2 regions of the Paenibacillus sp. EKM10P genome follow, and region 2 is predicted to be linked to the other one. Evidence: riboswitches for the same ligand, from Rfam matches in the RefSeq annotation. Region 2 holds a riboswitch; the other holds the start of a gene.

Region 1 (3,426 bases), on a different contig from region 2:
TCTGTCAAGTCGTTATGGGCATATGCAGAAACAGGTGTACACGCGCTGGCAGCGGCAGTCGTACGTGAAAGCTACTCCCGTGAAGCGCTGGTATCCGGCTTTACCATTCTGGGTCAAGGTCAATTGTCGTTGACCAAATTCCTGATGCTGACGGATCGGGTGATCGATTTATCCGACTTTAACCTGTTGCTAGAAACCATTTTGGAGCGATTTAATCCAGCCAGAGATTTGTTTATTTTTAACCATACGTCTCACGATACACTCGATTACACGGGCCGCAAGCTGAATCACGGCAGCAAGGCGATTCTGATGGGGGTAGGCGAACCTGTGCGTGAATTGCCTCGCGTTTATGAAGGCGGCGATCTGCCGGGAATTCGTGAAATCGAACCCTATTGCGGAGGTTGCCTCGTTATATCCGGCTCGTCCTTTGAGCAGGAGCCTGAACTCGCTGCGCGTGTATTGGAGCGATTAGCTGCGGGTGAGCAAGAGTGGCCGCTTGTCTTTATCGTGGACGATGCCAAAGAAGTTGTTCGCTCCCAAGCCTCGTTCCTGTGGACGGTATTCACACGCTTTAACCCCGCTACAGATATGTACGCCGACAGCGAAGTACGTTTGCATCATCTGAACTATAAGCTGCCGATTGTAGTGGATGCACGTATGAAGCCAGGCTACCCTGATGAGGTGCTACCGCGTGAGGATATAGTTAAGCTTGTAGATCAACGGTGGACGAGTTATTTCGCTTGACGCCAATTCAAGCATCTAACAGCCGGATTTTACAGATATGAAGGAGGCGTGAAGCATGATACGCAAGCTGTTGGGCGAGCCCCCACGTGAAAATCATGGCGTCTTGCTGGATGCCATGAATAGCATGTCAGACATGTTACATTTGCTGGAACGGCAAATCCAGGCCAGTGGTGATCCTACCCATGACTTTCGGAAGGCGGATATTTTAACACGTGGTCTGATGTCGTCTTTGGATGAACTGGAGCAGAGCCATCATGCTGCCGCCTTTTTCCGTATGAAAGTGAAAGCCGGATACGCTGAAGATATGAGCAAGGAGGAAAAATCCGATTATGCTTTGTATGTTTTCTTTTATAAGGATGGGTTTGTGCGGGTATTCTCTATTTTGGATAAGCTTGGTAATTGGATGAATGATTTGTATGATTTAAAAACAGGGCAGTATAAGGCGCATTATTCGTATTTTACCGTGTTGAGACAGCTCAAGTATCTCAAAATGCATCCTGTATTGACTGATAATTTAAATGATATCAAGGACACATACAACGATGCCATCAATCGCTTGCGTAAGCGTCGAAATACGGAAATACATTATATGAACACGGAAATGCAGGACGATCTCTGGCAACGTCACCGTGCTTTATATGGAAAAATCCAACTGGAGGATCTTGATCACCATCTGGAAGATTTGCAGCAGGGCTTGGAAATGGTATGCCAGTCGCTATCAAACGCATTTTCTTATACTGCGAAACAATGGGAGAACCGGGCAGTGCGCCCATAATTATGACAGAAAATATCCTTTGACAAAGCAATGTAAACTATCTATACTGAAACCTAGTTTCAGAAAAATGCTTGAATTATTTTTTTTATATAAACTTAACGGACAGCTAAAGCTGGAGTTTAACATATTTTTCTTATCCAGAGAGGTGGAGGGACTGGCCCGATGAAGCCCGGCAACCCGTTCTTTCCCGGTGTAATGCACCGGGAGGGAACATATGGTGCTAATTCCTACAAAACCGCTAGAGTTATAGCGATTTTGGCAGATGAGAAAAGGTTCGCAAGGTGGGGCCCTTTTCATTCTGTGAAAGGGGCTCTTTTTTGTATAAATAAATAGTGATTTTATACAATCCCGAGAGATGACAACTGGTTAACAGGGTAAGAAAGAAGTGAAGGAGGTCGCAGCACGTTGATAGAGATTAAGCAATTAACCAAGCATTATGGTAAAGGTAACCGACGCGTTAATGCGTTGTCCGGGTTGAACCTTTCTATAAAGCGTGGAGAAATATTCGGGGTGATTGGTCATTCCGGGGCGGGCAAAAGTACGTTGATCCGCTGTATTAATTTATTGGAACGCCCTACTTCAGGCGAAGTATGGGTAGATGGGGTTAACCTTGTGACTGTGAGTCAAGCCCAGTTACAGAAGCAACGCCGAAAAATCGGAATGATTTTTCAACATTTTAATTTGTTGTCTTCGGCGACAGTGTATGACAACATTGCATTTCCATTGCGGCTGGTAAATACCCCAAAGCAGGAGCTAGACAAGAAAGTTCGCGAGCTGCTGGAATTGGTGGGACTGAAAGAACACAGTGGAAAATATCCGTCACAGCTCTCAGGTGGACAGAAGCAGCGGGTAGGGATTGCACGGGCACTGGCTAGTGATCCGCATGTGCTGCTGTGTGACGAAGCGACGTCTGCGCTTGATCCGCAGACGACAGGGTCTATCCTGAAATTGCTGTTGGATATTAACCAGCGCTTTAATTTGACCATCGTATTGATTACTCATGAGATGCATGTGATTCAAAGTATATGTGATCGAGTTGGCGTCATTCATGAGGGCGATATCGTGGAGCAAGGTCCGGTGGCGGAAGTGTTTTTGAAGCCACAGCATCAGGTAACTAAGGATTTTATCCAGCGGGAGGCAGAACATCCTGAGGAATTACAAGCAGCGATTGCAGCAGCAGGTAGCGGGGAATCGGCGCAGGTAGTACGTATCTCCTTCTTGGGCAGTAAAACTTATGATGCGATTCTGTCGCGTACGGCTCGAAGTACGGGTGTTGATTTTGCGATCTTGCAGGGCACCATCTCTACGATTAAAAACGTACCGTATGGACAGCTGATCGTTCGTTTTGAAGGAAACCATGAAGATATAGAGAATACGCTGCGCGAAGTATCTGGGCAAGGACTTGATGTGGAGGTGATCGGACAATGAGCGAACTTGATTTTTCGCAAGTGAGTTGGGAAGAGCTAGGGAATTCTACTCTGGAAACCCTTCAGATGCTCGGGGCATCTGCATTGTTCACCCTCGTTATTGGATTGCCGCTCGGTATATTGTTGTTTCTGGCGAGCCGCTCCTCGTTGACTTTGATGAAGGTGATATACATTGTATTATCCTTCATCGTGAACATTTTGCGTTCCGTACCATTTATCATTTTGATCGTTGCACTTATTCCTTTTACACGATCGTTGGTAGGTACCTCGACCGGGGTGCTGGGAACCATTCCGCCATTGGTTATCGGGGCTGCTCCTTTCTTCGCACGTCTTGTCGAAACGTCACTACGTGAAGTGGACAAGGGTGTCATTGAAGCTGCACAAGCGATGGGGGCTTCGACAGGACAAATTATCCGGCGTGTGCTGTTACGTGAGGCACTGCCGGGCCTGCTCGCCGCATTAACCATTACCGTCGTTACA
Region 2 (3,426 bases):
TAATCGTCCGAATGTAATCAAACCCTGTGCTTTGACCCAGACGGGGATGGCGGAACGCCGTAGATTGGTAAATCGGGTAATTAACAGCCCCGGTTACTGGCTCCTCTACTGAACCGATTTGTGCCAATCTGCTTTCGATTCTCCACTGCTTATCACTCATATGAATCCTCCTGTTCACTTCCATAGTAGGTGCTATAACATATGCTGCAAAAATGGATGTCCAAGACTATACTGCTGCGCTACTGCAAGGTGGTACTGTATAAGGGTAAACTACAAGCCCATTTTTAAATCTGAGGTCCGATATCATAAGGTGTTTCTTGGTATACATAATAGTTAAGCCAATTTGAAAATAATAAATTGGCATGAGCCCGCCAGATCGAGGGCGGTATGCGTCCAGGATCATCATTAGGATAATAATTTTTGGGGACGTCAATATCCAGTCCTTTGGCTATATCGCGATCGTATTCCCATTTTAGCGAAAGTGGGTCATATTCAGAATGCCCTGTTACAAAAATTTGTTTACCATCAAGCGTGGCTACCAGGTACACTCCAGCTTCCTCGGATTCGGATAAAACTTCTAATTCGGCAATATGGTCAATATCTTCCCGCCGAACCTCGGTATGCCGAGAGTGGGGAGCATAAAACAGTTCATCAAAACCGCGTAGCAGTTTCACTTTAGGTTTAATAACGGTGTGTGGGAATACCCCAAAGCATTTGGTGTCGAGCCCGTATTTCGGAACATTGAAATGATGGTATAAGCCTGCCTGTGAGGCCCAACAGATATGCATGGTCGAAGTAACATTTGTTTTCGTCCACTCAAAGATTTGCCGGATCTCCTGCCAGTAGGTCACATCCTCAAACTCAAGTTGTTCTACGGGGGCTCCTGTAATAATCATGCCGTCAAAACGACTGTTCTTGATCTCATCAAACGTTTTATAAAACATGTTCAAATATTCTTGCGATGTATTTTTAGATACATGTGACTTCATATGCACCAACGTGACATCCACTTGTAACGGCGTATTGCCGACCAGACGCAACAGTTGGGTTTCCGTTGTTTCCTTCGTAGGCATCAAATTCAAAATGGCGATGCGCAACGGACGAATATCCTGATGATAAGCCAGGCTTTCGTCCATTACGAAAATATTTTCGCCCTCCAGTACTTCCTTAGCAGGCAGTGTATCTGGAATTTTAATCGGCATGTAAACTCACTCCTTGATCGGTAAGTTGTGCGAAAATCGTCTGGTAGAGATGCCGGGCATATAATAAAAAGACCTTTCTCGGTTAGAGAAAGGTCATATTTGTATCCATATGCGCCTCTCTCATCTGTCAGGGCTACGCTTCTTTGTACAAAGCGCGAGTCCTGCAAGAATTAGCACCGTGCGATAAAAATCGCCGGTTGCCGGGTATCATCGGGCTAGTCCCTCCACCTGCTCTTGATAAGATTTCGCTATATTCATTTTGGGTTCACAAAGTTCTTGTTGTTCACTTTAATGCATCGGCTAGGCTTCGTCAAGATGGACTTGTAAATTTGTGCCCTGCATTCACATTTTGTCTACCTTTTCCATAGGTTAAATCATATCCCCCCTTTCGCAGAAGCTCATATGACTGCTGTTGATTTAGCCCATGATTTTGCCCTTGAAAGGCCGTAGGCCGAGCGTTATACTATACAAGTGCTAATAGGCAAAAATACGGTGCAACAGTGTAGATTAGAGTGTTTTCTTCGATACTGTGGCAACCTAAAAAAGAACATTTGTGAGGTGAATCCGGAATGGAAGGCGACCCGAGTCCGAATAGGCGGCGATCCCTGAACAACAGCATAGGAATGACTTCAGCTTGCCGAAAGACGGGACGCCAGGCTCCGCATGCTCCAAAAGCCTTCTGCTTTTGATGGTATGCACGCTTACCCGCACCGGCTAACTGGCTAACTGAGTCCATTCCTTATGCTTAAGGTAAACGTATTTCCGTTACGACGGAGCATAAGGAGTGACATATATGAAAATCCGTTTGGTTAACAACGGGGTTTTTACCCCTGTCGAAGAAATTGAAATGGCGCTCACTGCACCGGCAGAAGGCTTTTATTGGATTGATGCCGATGTCGAGGATCTGACAGTGCTTCAGCCCTTATTTTCTATGCATGATCTTGCAGTAGAAGACTGTTTGAGTGAAGAAGAACAGCGTCCAAAGATTGAAATTTATGAAAGCCATTATTTTATCGTTGTAAATAGTATTCGTTTTGATGATGAAGAAATATTTTTGCGTGCTTTGAACATTTTTCTCGGCCGCCATTTTATCATTACGGTGACCAAGCAGAAAATCAATGAGCTTCGTACTCTCAAGCCTATGCTGTGGGAGCAGGAAGTTAGCCAGCCTGACCGTTTTATGTATCTGTTGGTCGATTTGATCGTTGATAACTATTTTCTGGTTGGTGACCGGATTGAAGTTCGTATTGAAAAGCTGGAAGAAGACATTCTAATGCATACGAAAAAGTCGCACTTGAACGAAATCATCGGATTGCGCAGTGAGATTCTATGGCTAAAAAAAGTGCTCGGCCCGCAAAAGGAAGTCATCAATACCCTGAACAAACGGGATTTGCGGCTTATCGACGATCAACTACAAAAATATTTTAGCGACATTTATGAAAATGCTGTGAAAATTTCGGAGACTTTCGAAACTTATCGCGACTTGATGGGGAACCTTAGAGAAGCTTATCAGTCAAGTATCGCCAACCGTGCTAATGAAATCATGCGTGTGTTTACCGCCATTACAACCGTATTTATGCCGTTGACGGTCATTACCGGAATATATGGGATGAACTTTGATAATATGCCTGAGCTTCATACACGTTATGGTTATTTTGTCGTCATTGGGATTATGGTGGCACTAGGTGTCAGTATGTTCTGTATTTTCCGCAAGAAGGATTGGGTTTGAATTATTTGGTTTTCAAGCTTGGTCATCAAAAGCAGCAGCCGAGTCCTATGAGGAACTCGCTGCTGCTTTTTTATGCTGCACCTTATTTGTACTTTAGGACACTTTCAATCGTCTCTATATTATCCAACATGTCGGTCAGGTACCTCCTGATGGCGGAACCGTATACGAATCAGTCGCAGTCGCTCATAAATTTGATCCAGCCCTGCTTCCGTCGCTTTTTCTTCTCCATACACTTTTAGCATAATGGGCTTGAGCAGCGTATCTCCCAACTCTGCATAAGCAGACCAGATGGCTGCCTGCTCCTCCTCTGATACATGTGCCAATTCCTTGCGGATCAGCTTCTCCATATCCATTCCATCCCTATCCAAATGCTCTACAGCTTCAATCATTTCTCGACGGTGCAAGCCTGTCTTCATTCCGATATGCTCAAGTGAAAGACCGTCCGAAATGCCTTCGATAATCGCTCTAGTTAGGCTAAACTTATTCAGTTCCTGT

What was found. A riboswitch is a leader RNA that binds a small molecule or an ion and turns the genes downstream of it on or off. The one in region 2 is predicted to bind S-adenosylmethionine.
Region 1: another riboswitch for S-adenosylmethionine. It lies ahead of HFE01_RS19170 (methionine ABC transporter ATP-binding protein); the one in region 2 lies ahead of metA (homoserine O-acetyltransferase MetA).

The regions. Positions count from the first base shown of each region.
Region 1 is NZ_JAALET010000009.1:95,025-98,450, forward strand. It holds gene HFE01_RS19160 (UbiD family decarboxylase) at 1-744, shown strand, start outside; gene HFE01_RS19165 (Cthe_2314 family HEPN domain-containing protein) at 800-1,519, shown strand; SAM riboswitch class I at 1,650-1,788, shown strand; gene HFE01_RS19170 (methionine ABC transporter ATP-binding protein) at 1,925-2,947, shown strand; gene HFE01_RS19175 (methionine ABC transporter permease) at 2,944-3,426, shown strand, end outside.
Region 2 is NZ_JAALET010000001.1:646,905-650,330, reverse strand. It holds gene HFE01_RS02925 (PLP-dependent transferase) at 1-160, opposite strand, end outside; gene metA (homoserine O-acetyltransferase MetA) at 285-1,202, opposite strand; SAM riboswitch class I at 1,320-1,446, opposite strand; gene corA (magnesium/cobalt transporter CorA) at 1,996-2,931, shown strand; gene HFE01_RS02910 (HRDC domain-containing protein) at 3,051-3,426, opposite strand, start outside.